DNA from 2 places in the Janthinobacterium aestuarii genome. Region 1 is predicted to be linked to the other one. Evidence: predicted binding sites of a transcription regulator. Region 1 holds the regulator's gene; the other holds the start of a gene.
The links. Region 1 encodes sigma-54, which starts transcription at its own class of promoters, with help from an activator protein. Its sites were predicted from a motif close to TGGCANGNAANCTGCTTT; they were not measured.
Positions count from the first base shown of each region.

Region 2: the regulator sigma-54 is predicted to act here: its motif matches at 1,485-1,502, upstream of adh (aldehyde dehydrogenase).

Region 1 is NZ_CP142523.1:863,978-871,566, forward strand. It holds gene OPV09_RS03860 (cation:proton antiporter) at 1-31, opposite strand, end outside; gene OPV09_RS03865 (KpsF/GutQ family sugar-phosphate isomerase) at 116-1,150, shown strand; gene OPV09_RS03870 (KdsC family phosphatase) at 1,150-1,683, shown strand; gene lptC (LPS export ABC transporter periplasmic protein LptC) at 1,726-2,337, shown strand; gene lptA (lipopolysaccharide transport periplasmic protein LptA) at 2,363-2,944, shown strand; gene lptB (LPS export ABC transporter ATP-binding protein) at 2,944-3,699, shown strand; gene OPV09_RS03890 (RNA polymerase factor sigma-54) at 3,704-5,182, shown strand; gene hpf (ribosome hibernation-promoting factor, HPF/YfiA family) at 5,252-5,614, shown strand; gene OPV09_RS03900 (enoyl-CoA hydratase/isomerase family protein) at 5,748-6,833, shown strand; gene rapZ (RNase adapter RapZ) at 6,834-7,589, opposite strand, start outside.
Region 2 is NZ_CP142523.1:1,354,690-1,362,278, reverse strand. It holds gene adh (aldehyde dehydrogenase) at 1-1,398, opposite strand, end outside; gene OPV09_RS06220 (beta-propeller fold lactonase family protein) at 1,651-2,607, opposite strand; gene OPV09_RS06215 (TonB-dependent receptor) at 2,811-4,949, shown strand; gene OPV09_RS06210 (transporter substrate-binding domain-containing protein) at 5,007-5,840, opposite strand; gene pedF (cytochrome c-550 PedF) at 5,866-6,351, opposite strand; rRNA gene rrf (5S ribosomal RNA) at 6,562-6,674, opposite strand; rRNA gene OPV09_RS06195 (23S ribosomal RNA) at 6,813-7,589, opposite strand, start outside.

The DNA.
Region 1 (7,589 bases):
ACATCAGGGTCAGTTCAAGCGAGGAAAACATGGGTTGCCCGGTACGGTCAATGGAAATCGTTGTTTGTTGTGACTGGCAAGTTTTTTGCTTTCCTAATTCGTTTATACTTTGGGCATGAGTGTAACCCATGAAAAAACAATGCTGAAAGCTTTTGATCGAATTGACATGCAAGCGACGACCGAGCGCGCTGTCGCGCTGGCCCGCACCACCTTGCAGATCGAGTCCGACGCCATCGTTGCGCTGCACGCGCGCCTGGCCACGGACGACAGCGTGGGCCGCGCCGTGGCGCTGTTGCTGCAATGCAAAGGAAGAGTCGTCGTCTCCGGCATCGGCAAGTCCGGCCATATCGCGCGCAAGATTGCCGCCACCCTCGCTTCCACCGGCACGCCGGCCCTGTTCGTGCATCCGGCCGAAGCGGCCCATGGCGACCTGGGCATGGTCACCTCGGACGATGCTTTTATTGCCATATCGTACTCGGGCGAGTCGTCCGAACTGATGGCCATCATGCCTGTCGTCAAGCGCATGGGCGGCGTACTGATTTCCATGACGGGCAAACCGAATTCCAGCCTGGCCCAGCTGGCCGATGTGCACCTGGATATTTCTGTTGAGAAAGAAGCCTGCCCACTGAACCTGGCGCCGACGGCCAGCACCACCGTCACCCTGGCCTTGGGCGACGCGATCGCCGTGGCCTTGCTCGACTTGCGCGGCTTCAAGGAAGAAGATTTCGCCCGCTCGCACCCGGGCGGCGCCCTGGGCCGCCGTCTGCTCACGCATGTGCATGACGTCATGCGCAGCGGCGAAAGGGTGCCGAAAGTGCCGGTAGAGGCATCCCTGCTGCAGGCGCTGGAAGAAATGACCAAGAAGGGCATGGGCATGACGGCCATCGTCGACGCGGACAACCGCCCCGTGGGCGTGTTTACGGATGGCGACTTGCGCCGCATGTTCGAGCGCGTGCAGGATTTCACGCAAGTGGCGATCCGCGACGTCATGCATGCGCAGCCGCGCAGCATCGCGCCCGAACGCCTGGCCGTCGATGCCGTGGCCGTGATGGAGCAGTTCCGCATCAACCAGATGCTGGTCGTCGATGCCGACGGCAAGCTGGTGGGCGCGCTGCATATCCATGACCTGACGCAAGCGAAGGTGATCTGATGGACAGCGTGGCGGACAACCTGGCGCGCGCGGCCAAGGTCAAACTGATGATCTTTGACGTCGATGGCGTGCTCACCGACGGCAGCCTGCATTTCGGCCCCGATGGCGAGATGATGAAAACGTTTAATGTGTATGATGGCCTGGGCATCAAGCTGCTGCAGGAATCGGGCGTGCAGACGGCCATCATCAGCGCGCGCCGCTCGGCCATTACGGCACGCCGCGCGCAAGACCTGGGCATTACCCATGTGCACCAGGGCGGTCACGACAAGCTGACGCCGTTTCGCGAACTGCTGGCGCTGACGGGCTTGACGGAAGAGCAATGCGGCTACATCGGCGACGATGTCATCGATGCGCCCATCCTGAAACGCGTCGGTTTTGCCGTCAGCGTGCCGGGCGGGCGTCCGGAAGCGCAGGACCTGGCGCACCATGTGACGCAGGCCGGTGGCGGCCGCGGCGCGGTGCGCGAGATCTGCGAATTCCTGCTGCGCGCCCAGGACAACTATGCGCGCGTCATGGCGCCGTTCCTGGAGTGAGGCGCACCTTGCCGCCAGTGATATTGGAAAGAGTGAAACCCTATGCGTAAGCCAGGAGGCGCCCATCGCTGGCGCACGATTTTTACCCTGCTGGGTGCGGTTGTTGTCGCGCTGGCCAGCTTTTGGCTGCTCGAAGTGATGAACAAGAATAGCCAGGACATCAAGGCCAGCAAGCATCTGGATGAGCCCGATTATTTCATCACCAATTTCAGCCTGGTGCGCATGGATTTGACGGGTAAGCCCAGCTATATCGTGTCGGGCACCAAGCTCACGCATTATCCGGCTGACGATTCGTCCGATATCGACCAGCCCTTCGTGCGCAAGCTCACGCCCGGCATGCCGCCGTTGAACATGAATGCGGAACTGGCGCATATCGACCAGGACAATACCCGGCTGCAACTGCACCGCAAGGTCGTGATCGACCGCGCGGCCAGTCCGAAGGCGCAGAACCTGACGGTCAGGACGGAAGCGCTGACGGTGTTTCCGGACGAGGAAAGAATGGAAACGGACGTGCCTGTCGATATCCTGACGGGGACTTCGCGCCTCAATGGCATCGGCATGAAAGCCAATAACGCCACCGGCGTGGTGGAAGTGCAGAATGCGCTGCGCATGGTCCTCCCGCCGAAACCGCGCCCGGCCGCGGCGGCAAAATGACAGAATGAAACAAGGAAACCATACTATGAAGAACATCTTGCTGTTGACCGTATTTTCGCTGGCCATCATGGGCGTGGCGCATGCCGAGAAAGCCGATTCCGAGAAGGAAGCCGTCATCACGGCACGTAGCGGCCACGTCGATGACGTCAAGCAGGTGCGTACCCTGACGGGCGACGTCGTGCTGGTCAAGGGCACCCTGACCATGAAGGCGGGCCGGGCATTGATCACGGAAGACCCGCAAGGCTACCAGTTCATCACCTTCTGGGCCGATCCCGGCAAGCTGGCCACGTTCCGCCAGAAACGCGATGGCGCGGGCGACCTGTGGGTCGAAGGCGAAGCGGAGCGCGTGGAATACGACAACAAGACGGAAGTGGTGAAACTGTTTTCCAAGGCCAAGCTGACGCGCCTGGAAGGCACGAAAGTGACGGACGTGGCCAATGGCGCCTTCATCTCGTATGACAGCCGCAAGGAAGTATTCAAGATGGAAAATTCCGACAGCGGCACCAGCACTTCCGATGGCGGCAGCGTGCGCATGGTGATCCAGCCGAAGACTAAGGCGCCTGAAGCGGAGAAAGCGCCGGCAACGCCTGCGCCAGGAAAGAAATAATGGACAATACTCGTTGCGGCAGCACCCTGATCGTTCGCGGTCTGCAAAAAACCTATGGCAAGCGGCAAGTCGTGCATGATGTCTCGCTGCAAGTCGAATGCGGCGAAGTGGTGGGTTTGCTGGGCCCGAACGGCGCCGGCAAGACCACCTCGTTCTACATGATCGTCGGCCTGGTGCCGTCGGACGGCGGCAGCATCGATATCAGCGGCGTGGACATTTCCAGCCTGCCGATCCACCGCCGCGCGCAGATGGGCTTGTCCTATCTGCCGCAGGAAGCGTCCGTCTTCCGCAAGCTGACGGTGGAAGACAATATCCGCGCCGTGCTGGAAATCCAGACCGTCGAAGGCCGTCCTTTGAAGAAGGCCGAGATCGAGGAGCGCCTGGATAAGCTGCTGGCCGATTTGCAGATTGAAAAGCTGCGCGAGAACCAGGCCTTGTCCCTGTCGGGCGGCGAGCGCCGCCGCGTGGAAATCGCCCGCGCGCTGGCCACCGATCCCCGTTTCGTGCTGCTCGACGAGCCGTTCGCCGGCGTCGATCCGATCGCCGTGATCGAGATCCAGCGCATCGTGCGCTTCTTGAAGGAGCGCAATATCGGCGTGCTGATCACCGATCATAATGTGCGCGAGACGCTGGGTATTTGCGACCGTGCCTACATCATCAACCAGGGCTCGGTACTGGCGTCGGGACGCCCCGACGACATCATCGCGAACGAGTCGGTACGCCGGGTCTATCTGGGCGAACACTTCCGCATGTAAGCCAATGAAACAATCATTGCAGCTGCGCACTTCGCAGCACCTGGCACTGACGCCGCAGTTGCAGCAATCGATACGCCTGTTGCAATTGTCTACGCTGGAATTGCACCAGGAACTCGAGCAACTGCTGACGGACAATCCCCTGCTCGAGCGCCTCGACGATCCGCTCGACCGTTCGCTGCGCCTGCTGTCCGACGGGGCCTTGAGCTCCACGGCCGCGCCGGCCGAAGCGCCGCCCCAGCCGCCAGGCCAGGAGGCACCCGCGGCGCCGGCCGAAGCGGAAACCTTTGACGGCGAGGCGGGCGAAGGCCCGGCCGCGGCGGATGGCGGCGACAGCGACTGGAGCGAGGCGAGCCGGGGCAAGGCGCCCGACGACGAAGATTCCCGCCCGCAACTCGAGGCCCATCACTGCACCCTGCGCGAACACCTGATGGAGCAGATGCGCGTGACGGTGCTTGAGTTGCGCGACCGTGCGCTGGTCGAGCTGATCATCGACGCGCTCGACGACAATGGCTACCTGGAAGAGTCGCTCGACGACATCCTGGCGCGCCTGCCGGAAGAGCTGGAAATCGACGCCGACGAGATGCGCACGGCCTTGTCGCTGCTGCAAAGTTTCGATCCACCCGGCGTGGGCGCGCGCAATGCATCCGAATGCCTGGCGCTGCAGATCAAGCGCTTGCCGCACATCGCCATGGTGACGCGGCGCATGGCGCTCGTCATCGTGGAAAAGCACCTGGCCTGGTTTGCCCAGCGCGATTTCAACAAGCTGAAAAAAGCCCTCGATTGCGACGATGAAGACTTGCGCGAAGCACAGACGGTGATTCGCCAGTGCAATCCGCATCCGGGCGCCGTATTCGCCTCGGACGTGTCCGATTACGTGGTGCCCGACGTCGTCGTCAAGCGCGCGCGCAATGGCTGGCAAGTGACCCTGAACAACGACGTCATGCCGCGCCTGCGCGTCAACGCCATGTACGCCAACCTGCTCAAGCAGGGCAAGGGCGAGGGCGCCATGGGCGCACAGTTGCAGGAAGCCAAGTGGCTGATCAAGAATATGCGCCAGCGTTTCGACACGATCCTGCGCGTGGCACAGGCAATAGTAGAAAGACAAAAGAACTTTTTCTCGCACGGGGCCGTTGCCATGCGCCCCCTTGTGCTCCGTGAAATAGCTGATACACTGGGTTTACACGAGAGTACTATCTCGCGGGTAACAACTCAAAAGTACATGCTGACCCCGCACGGCATGTTCGAGTTGAAATATTTCTTTGGTAGCCACGTCGCCACCGAAGCGGGGGGCGAAGCGTCATCGACGGCGATACGGGCATTGATCGTGCAACTGACAGGAGCAGAAGACCCTAAAAATCCTTTATCCGACAGTAAGATTGCGGACATGCTGGGGGAACAAGGCATGGTGATTGCGCGACGTACTGTTGCCAAATACCGGGAAGCGTTGAAAATTCCGCCAGTGAGCCTGCGTAAGTGTTTGTAAGTTTTTTTCGGTTCCTCTGCGGGCCGGATAGGATGGACCGCACGAACCCGATCATCTTTAGGAGTGTGTATGAATCTCACCATCAGCGGACATCATCTCGAAGTGACACCAGCCATCCGTGAATACGTACAAACGAAGCTGGAACGCGTGAAACGTCATTTCGATCAAGTTATCGATATCGCCGTGATTCTGACCGTGGATAACCTCAAAGAGAAAGAAAAACGTCAAAAGGCCGAAGTCAACCTGCGTTTAAGTGGCAAAACCGTCTACGTGGAAAGCCTGGCACAAGACCTGTATGCCGCGATCGATGCCCTGATCGACAAGCTCGATAGGCAAGTGATGAAATACAAAACCAAAGTGCAAGGGCACGGTAAAGAGGCGATCAAGCATCTGCCAGACAACTCCGAGGAAGACGCCGTCGTCGCCGTTTAAGGCCACCCGCTTCCAGCAGTTGTGATCAACTAAGGGCGCACATTGCGCCCTTTTTTGCGCCTGGACCTTTTGAACGCAATGTTCCCCGCGCAGGCGCTAGAATGTTTGTACTTTTACTTTTTTCACGCCTGCCATGAGCGACTTCGTCCAGACCTCCATCCGCAACCGCACGGGCCATATCGTGCTCGACCGTCCGAAAGCCTTGAATTCCCTGTCGCTGGAGATGGTGCGCGCCCTGAGCGCTGCCCTGCTGGCCTGGCGCGACGATCCGCAGGTGGACGCCGTCGTGATCCGCTCGAGCAGCGAAAAAGCCCTGTGTGCCGGCGGCGACATCCGTTTCTTCTACGATGCGGGCCTGGCCACGCCGCAAGGCGGCAGCGCCTTGCTGGAAGATTTCTTTACGGAAGAATACGCGTTAAATCATGTGATTCATTTCTATCCGAAACCGTATATCGCCGTGATGGATGGCGTGGTGATGGGCGGCGGCATGGGCGTGGCGCAAGCCGGGCCCGGCAACCGCTTGCGCATCGTCACGGGCCGCACGCGCATGGCCATGCCTGAAGTCAATATTGGTTTGTTTCCCGATGTGGGCGGCAGCTATTTCCTGTCCCGCCTGGCCGGGCAGCTAGGCCTGTACCTGGGCTTGACGGGCTTGACGATCAGCGCGGCCGATGCCCTGTACACGGACCTGGCCGATGTTTACCTGCCCGAGGCGCAGATGGGGGCGCTGCTGGCCCTGTTCGAATCGACGCCGGGCGAGGCCTTGCCGGTCGCCATCAAGGCGCTGGCGGCGCCGTTCCAGGCCGAGGCGGGTATCGCCTCGCTGGCGGCGGCGCGCGTGGCGCTGGACCGCCATTTCGGTGCGGGTTCCGTGGCGGCCATCATGGCCTCGCTGGCGCAGGACGACAGCGCGTTCGCCAGCAAGGCGCTGGCGGCCATGCGCCTGCGCTCGCCCTTGATGATGTCGGTAACTCTGGAATTGCTGCAGCGGGGGGCTCACTTGGGCGTGGCCGATTGTCTGCGTCTGGAGCGCACGGTGGTGCGCCACAATTTCGAGCATGGCGAAGTGATCGAGGGCGTGCGCGCGCTGGTGGTCGACAAGGACAATGCGCCGCGCTGGAATCCATCAAGCCTGGACGAGGTCGACGCGGCCATGGTGGCGCGCTTCTTTGTCCCCGTCTGGCCGGCGTCAGCGCATCCGCTGCGCCACCTGAATTAACTAGCTACGTTCGCGGTGGCGCAGAACCACTCGTTCATTCGGGCCGAAGTATTGCGCCAGTCGTTCCGCCATGTACACGGAGCGGTGCTGGCCGCCCGTGCAACCGAGGGCCACCGTCAGGTAGCTGCGGTTGTCGGACTTGAATGACGGCAGCCATTTCTCGATGAAGGCGCGGATGTCGGCCAGCAGTTCCAGCGCGCTCGGCTGCGCGTCGAGGAAGGCGATCACGGGCGCGTCGCGGCCATCGAGCGGGCGCAGCGCCAGGTCGTAATACGGGTTAGGCAAGGCCCGCACGTCGAAGACGAAATCGGCGTCCAGCGGCACGCCCAGCTTGAAGGCGAACGATTCGAAGAACAGGGTCAGCGGTGCGCGTTCGGAAGCGATCATATCCTTGATCCAGGCACGCAATTTGTTGGCGCTCAGTTCGGACGTGTCGATCACGTGGCCCAGCTGTTCGATGGCCGACAGGCGTTCGCGCTCTTCCGAGATGCACTCGATCAGGGTGCGGCGGCTGGCCGGATTCTGATTCGGACGCAATTCGTGCGACAGCGGATGGCTGCGCCGCGTTTCCGAGAAGCGCGCCACCAGCGAATGCGTGGTGGCCGTCAGGAACATGACCTTGACGTCGTGCCCCTGGTCGCGCAGCAGCGCCACATTGTGCGGCAGGCTGACGAGCGACTCGGCGCTGCGCGCATCGACGGCGACGGCCAGTTGCGGTGTACCTTCGTCGAGCAGGGTTTGCACCAGGCTGGGCAG
Region 2 (7,589 bases), 490 kb from region 1:
GGCGTGAGCTGGATACAGGTGGTAGCAATTGGTCCACACGCGGCCCGCCTGGATGGCGCGTCCCATACGGAAGGCGCGCGAACCGTCGCGCGTCCACAAGCCGGCACCCAGGCCGTACAAGGTATCGTTGGCAATCGCCAGCGCGTCGGCCTCATCCTTGAAAGTGGTCACGGACACGACCGGTCCAAAGATTTCTTCCTGGAAGATGCGCATCTTGTTGTTGCCCTTGAACACGGTCGGACGCACGTAGTAACCGCCTTCCAAGTCGCCCGCCTGCGTGTTGCGCTCGCCGCCGGCCAGCACTTCGGCGCCTTCCTGGCGGCCGATGTCGAGGTAGGACAAGATTTTTTCCAGCTGCTCCTGAGACGCCTGCGCGCCGATCATGGTGGACGAATCGAGCGGATTGCCCTGCTTGATGGCGGCCACGCGCTTCAGGGCGCGTTCGATGAATTTTTCGTAGATCGATTCCTGGATCAGCACGCGCGATGGGCAGGTGCACACCTCGCCCTGGTTCAGCGCGAACATGGCAAAACCTTCCAAGCACTTGTCGAAATAATCATCGTCCGCATCCATCACGTCTTCAAAGAAGATGTTCGGCGACTTGCCGCCCAGCTCCAGGGTGACGGGAATCAGGTTTTGCGCGGCGTAGCCCATGATCAAGCGGCCCGTGCCTGTTTCGCCCGTGAAGGCGATCTTGGCGATGCGCTTGCTCGACGCCAGCGGCTTGCCCGCTTCCAGGCCGAAACCATTGATGATGTTCAGCACGCCCGGCGGCAGCAAATCGCCGATCAGCTCGATCAACACCATGATGGACGCCGGCGTCTGCTCGGCCGGTTTGAGCACGACGCAATTGCCGGCGGCCAGGGCTGGCGCCAGTTTCCACACAGCCATCAGAATCGGGAAATTCCATGGGATGATCTGGCCCACGACGCCGAGCGGCTCGTGGTAGTGGTAGGCATAGGTTTCCGCATCGATTTGCGCGACGGAACCTTCTTGCGCGCGGATGCAACCGGCGAAATAACGGAAATGGTCGATGGCCAGCGGAATGTCGGCATTCATCGTTTCGCGGATCGGCTTGCCGTTATCGATGGTTTCCGCCGTGGCGATCAGGCTCAGGTTCTGTTCGATGCGGTCGGCGATGCGGTTCAGGATATTGGCGCGCTCCGCAGGCGAAGTCTTGCCCCAGGCATCCTTGGCGGCATGGGCCGCGTCCAAGGCCAGCTCGACATCTTCCGCCGTGGAACGGGCGATTTCGCAAAATGGCAAGCCCGTGATCGGTGTGATGTTAGGAAAGTATTCACCTTTTACCGGGGCAACGAATTTGCCGCCGATGTAATTGTCATAGCGTTGTTTGAAGGGATTGGCTACGCCCAGTTTGCTGATGTCTGCGAGATTCATGTCGTCCTCTATCGGGTTAATTAGAATGGAATTGCTGTAATTAAAATCAAACGTCCTGGTACAGATGGGGTGAGTACACGGAGTCTTCCGCAAATGCCGTGCCAGCTCGGCATCCCACTACAAACTTAGCCGCTTTTACCCTTGTTACAAGGGCGTAGCGTCAATACCGGTGTGCTTTTCAGCGCATGCCCGGGCTTGCGCCGCTGCACAATGGAACAGGTGTACCAGACTGGAACACCTGTTCCTGTGCCATTAGCGAATCACCACGCCCCATGGCAATTCACCTACAGCAATATCGGCCACCTTGCGCGCGCTGGCCGTGTCGATGACGGAAACGCTGTTCGAGCGGCCATTGGCCACATACAGCTTGGCGCCATCGGGCGTGATGGCCATGTTCCATGGGCGCTTGCCAACGGGAATGGTGGCCGTCACCTCGTTGCTGGCCGTGTCGATCACCATCACCGTGCCATCGATACCGTTCGAGACATACACCTGCTTGCCGCTGGGATGGACCACGATGCCGTTTGCATTCTTGCCAGCGGGAATGGTGGCAACCGCCTTGCGCGCGGCCATGTCGATCACGTAGACGGCATTGACCAGTTCGCACGCCACGTAGGCGCGGCCCGAGTCCGGACTGAAACCGATGCCGCGCGGACGCAGCCCAACGGCGACGGACGCCACCTGGCGGCGCTGCGCCACATCGATGACATCGACTTGTTCGGCCTCTTCCGCGCTGACCAGCAGCCAGCGCCCATCGGGGCTGAAGACGGCATGTTCCGGGTTGCGTCCCTGTACCTTGATATCGGCGAGCAAGGTACCGGAATGGCCATCGAGCAAGGCCACGCTATTGTTTTCCTCGACGGCCACGGCCACGTGACTACCATCTTGCGAGGCGCTAACGCCTTCGGGCGACTTACCCAGCGCCACAGTGCGCACGGGGGTGCCGCCAGCGTTATCGATCAGCAGCAAGGCGCTGCTGGCGGCGTCCGTGACAAACAATTGCCGCCCGGTGGGGTCGGCGGCGATGCCGCGCGGACGCTTGCCGGCTGCAATCTGGCGCACGACCTGGTCGGTCGCCGTGTCGATCACGCTCAAGGTGCCCGATTTTTCATTGGGAACATAGGCAAATGGAGCAGCCTGGAGGGTACTGCTGGCGAGCGCAGGCAGCAGCCAGCACACTTGGCGCAAGCGCGAGAAGAAGTTGGGCATAATCACCTTTCGATGGCAAAACACAGAAAAAGCGCGCGGCATCGGCGCATCTGAACATTGCTGTATGCAAACGCCGTGCCACTGACACGCGTATAATTTCAGCCCACCAATGGAGACATGGCAGGCATATTGCTTGATACACAGATGCAGACCTGCGCCGCGCACGCGACCAAGCAGGCTTTTATTCACATTGGAGAATCCGCATGCAGCACCGTTTCCGCCTGAACACCATCGCCAGCTTGTTTGTCGCCGGCAGCGCTACCCTCGCCCCCCACGTCTTTGCCGCCGAGGCAGCTGCCCCGGCCAACGGGCAACTGATGGATACGGTGGTCGTCAGCGGCAGCCGCATCGCCCATCCCAGCCAGGAAGTGCCGGCCTCGATCGACGTCGTCGACAGCGCCCGCATCCAAGATGGCCAAATCCGCGTCAACGCGTCAGAAGCGCTGGCCGCCGTGCCGGGCCTGGTCGTGCAAAACCGCCAGAACTATGCGCAAGACTTGCAGATCTCGTCGCGCGGCTTCGGCGCACGCTCGGCCTTTGGCGTGCGCGGCGTCAAACTGATCAGCGATGGCATTCCTGCCAGCATGCCCGACGGCCAAGGCCAGGCCGCCACCTTCAACCTCGATACGGCCGAGCGCATCGAAGTGCTGCGCGGACCGTTTTCTGCCATCTACGGCAACCACTCGGGCGGCGTGATCCAGCTGTTTTCCAAGGATGGGCAAAATCCCCCGTCCGTCGAATTAAATGTGGTGGGCGGCAGCTACGGCACCAACAAAGTGGACTTGACGGCACAAGGCCAGGCAGGCGGCATCGGCTACGTGCTCGACGGCTCGCGCTTCCGCACGGACGGTTTCCGCGATCACAGCTCCGCCACGCGCGAACAGGCGTTCGGCAAGATCACCGTCAAGCCCAATGCGGACAGCAAGCTGACCATCGTTGCCAACAGCCTGCACCAAGGCAACACGCAAGATCCGCTGGGTGCCACCTGGGCCACGTTTGCCCGCGACCCGCGCGCTGGCGAAACCGATGCGAGCGACACGCAAAACCCGAAGCGCACCCTGGCCGAGCGCTACAACACGCGCAAGAGCATCGACCACCAGCAAATCGGCGCCACCTATGAACAGTCGTTCGGCGACGACCGCCTGCATGTGATGGTGTATGGCGGCAACCGCGACGTGATCCAGTACCAGGCTTTTACCAAAGGCTTCCAGGCGCCGCCTAGCCATTCGGGCGGCGTGGTTGACTTCCAGCGTGAGTTCTACGGCATCGATACCAACTGGCTACATGTGAACCAGTTGGCAGGCGGCAAGCTGAGCACCACCATCGGCATCGATTACGGCCGCTCCAGCGATGACCGCACCGGCTATGAAAATTACATCGGCAACACGTTTGGCGTGAAAGGCAAGCTGCGCCGCGACGAGCAGAATGTCGTCTCCAGCCTCGATCCCTATATCCAGACGGAATGGCAAAGCGGCCCATGGCTGCTGAGCGCAGGTGTGCGCTACAGCAAGATGAAAGTGGCGGTCGACGACCACTATCTCAGCAATGGGAACGACAGCGGCAGCCTCGAATTCAGCCACACGACACCGGTGCTGGGTCTGCTGTATAAACTGACGCCGAGCGTCAACGTGTACGCCAGCGCCGCGCGCGGTTTTGAGGCGCCTACCTTGAATGAACTGTTTTACTCGGGCACGGGCGGCGGCTTCAATTACCAGCTAAAACCGGCCACCAGCACCAACCTGGAAGCAGGCATCAAGGCGAGAATCGCCAACAACACCCACGTAAACGCGGCCGTGTTCCAGATCAAGACCAACGACGAATTGGTGGTCGACAAGTCCAGCGGCGGGCGCACCAGCTATCGCAATGCAGGTAAAACCTTGCGCCAAGGTATGGAAGTGTCGCTGGACTCAAACTTGCCATATGGTTTCACGGCAAAAGTAGCACTGACCAGCCTGCACGCCGTGTATGACCAGGCGTTTGGCAGCGTGCGCGAAGGCAGCCGTTTGCCTGGCGTGCCCAGCGCCAACCTGTTCGCGGAATTGGCGTGGAAAGATAAGCTCGACCGCTTTTGCGCGGCGCTGGAAAGCGTGGCCAGCAACCAGGTCTACGCGGAAGACAGCAACATCGAAAAACCGGCGCCCGGCTACACGGTGTTCAATGCGCGCTTCAACGCCAAACAAAACGTGGGGAACTGGCGCTTCAAGGAATTTGCCCGCCTGAACAATCTTTTCGACAAGACCTACGTGGGCTCCGTCATCGTCGGCGACAGCAACAAACGCTACTATGAAGCGGCGCCAGGACGCAATTGGCTGCTGGGTGTCAGCGCCCAATATAGTTTCTAAAACTAAAAAGCCCGCGCCTCTTCCGATGCGCGGGCTTTTAAACCAGAGCAAGCTACTTCAGGGCCGCGCCTCCTTCACGCCATACTTCTCAAAGATCGTTTTCAGTTCGCCGCTGGCCGCCATCTCGTTCATGGCTGCCTGCAGCAACTTGGCCACGTCGAGCTGTTGCTTGCTGACGGCCAGGCCCACGGCCCAGCCGGCACGCGGCAAGCGGGCGAACGCCACTTCGCTCAAGGGGAAAGCGGGGTCGCTTTTCAGCACCGATTCGATTTCCGAACGGTTGGCCAGCACGGCGTCGAGCTTGCCCGCCTGCAATTGCTGCAAGGCTTCGGCGGCCGTATCGAAGATGCGCACGTCGTCGCGGTACTTGCCATTGTCTTCGCCCAGCATCAGCATGGCCGCGATCGACACCTTTTCCACGCCGATGCGCTTGCCTGCCAGCGAAGCGACGCCATCAAACTGAGGCACCGCTTGCGCGCTGCGCACCAGGCGCACGGTTTCCACGTAATACGGCGCGAAGATCTCGACCTTGTCGTTGTCAGCCATCAACTTCTTGTCGACCGGCACATGCAGCATCACGTCGGCGGGGCCATAACCGAGATAATGCCCCTTCCACACCATATTGCGCAAATCGTCGTTCAGATTTTCGCCGGCGGGAAATGGCAGCAAACTCAGTTTCAGCCCCAACTTTTTCGCCAGCGCTTCGGCGATGTCGATATCGATCCCTACACCCTTGTCGGAAAACGGCGCGAACTCGTTATATACAGCCACTTTCAGGCTGCCCGACTGCTGCACTTTCTGCCAGTCGGCATGCGCCGGCGCGGCTGCGCACAGCGCCAGGCAAGCGAGCGAGATCATCGCGCGCATGCCCCGGAGTTGAAATGAACGCATGGGACTCCTTCGTGATCGGTTCGACTTAATTGGATTCGCGGCGGGTTTCCAGATAGGTCTTGATGGCCCACATGGCTTCCTGGTTGAACACGCCTTCGAACGGCGGCATGTACACGGCGCCATTGCGCACTTTACCGTGACGGATGGTGGTCAGGTAGTAATTGTCCGTCTCCTTGTAGCAAGCCTGTTTCTTTGTCTCATTCTTGATACCGAAGCAATCGCGGTCCAGCTGGCGCAAGTCCGGCGCGATACCGCCCGAAATGGCTTCGATGCCGTGGCAGCGGGCGCAATTCTGGTTGTAGGCCGAGGTGCCGACCGTCAGAGCCAGCTTGTTGCCGCGATACGGGTTTTGTTCGAGCCACTTGTCGCCCACTTTGGGCAAGCCTGTGGTGTCGACGCCTTGCGGCGTGACGTTGCCATGCGCATAGGCATGCGGCAAGGTCAGCAGGGAAGTGAGGGCGACGGCGCCGGCGGCCGCCATGCCGAGCAGGGTACGAATCGAATAGGTCATGCTGGTCTCCTTGGTTTTTTAGTGAATATCCAAGAAGAGCAAATGCCATGCCATGCCTATATGCCCCGCATCCGGCCGCCCATGTATCAATTTGGAACAGCTGCAACACGTATTTGTGTCACCGCGCGCGTCAGCCGACAGCGCCCAACAAACTATCAGACGTAAAAAAACCCCAACCGGATCACCGGAAGGGGTTTTTTCGAATAACAAGCCTGACGATAACCTACTTTCACACTGGTTGCAGCACTATCATCGGCGCAAAGTTGTTTCACGGTCCTGTTCGGGATGGGAAGGGGTGGGACCAACTTGCTATGGTCATCAGGCATAACTTGTACTGGCGTTTGTCCTCGATGGAGCGACAAAGCCTGAATCTGGAAGAAGCAAAGATTGGGGTAATGACTGGTAGTATCAACACACACGCAACGTTGTACCGTCTTATCCTCTGTACCTGCTAAGGTTATAGGGACAAGCCGTACGGGCAATTAGTACTGGTTAGCTTAATGCATTACTGCACTTCCACACCCAGCCTATCAACGTCCTGGTCTCGAACGACCCTTCAAAGAGCTCAAGGCTCTGGGAAATCTCATCTCAAGGCAAGTTTCCCGCTTAGATGCTTTCAGCGGTTATCTCTTCCGAACTTAGCTACCCGGCAATGCCACTGGCGTGACAACCGGTACACCAGAGGTTCGTCCACTCCGGTCCTCTCGTACTAGGAGCAGCCCCCTTCAAATTTCCAACGCCCACGGCAGATAGGGACCAAACTGTCTCACGACGTTTTAAACCCAGCTCACGTACCACTTTAAATGGCGAACAGCCATACCCTTGGGACCGGCTACAGCCCCAGGATGTGATGAGCCGACATCGAGGTGCCAAACTCCCCCGTCGATATGAACTCTTGGGAGGAATCAGCCTGTTATCCCCAGAGTACCTTTTATCCGTTGAGCGATGGCCCTTCCATACAGAACCACCGGATCACTATGTCCTACTTTCGTACCTGCTCGACTTGTCAGTCTCGCAGTTAAGCACGCTTATGCCATTGCACTATCAACACGATGTCCGACCGTATCTAGCGTACCTTCGAACTCCTCCGTTACACTTTAGGAGGAGACCGCCCCAGTCAAACTGCCTACCATGCACTGTCCCCGATCCGGATAACGGACCAAGGTTAGAACCTCAAACAAACCAGGGTGGTATTTCAAGGTTGGCTCCACGAGAACTAGCGTCCCCGCTTCAAAGCC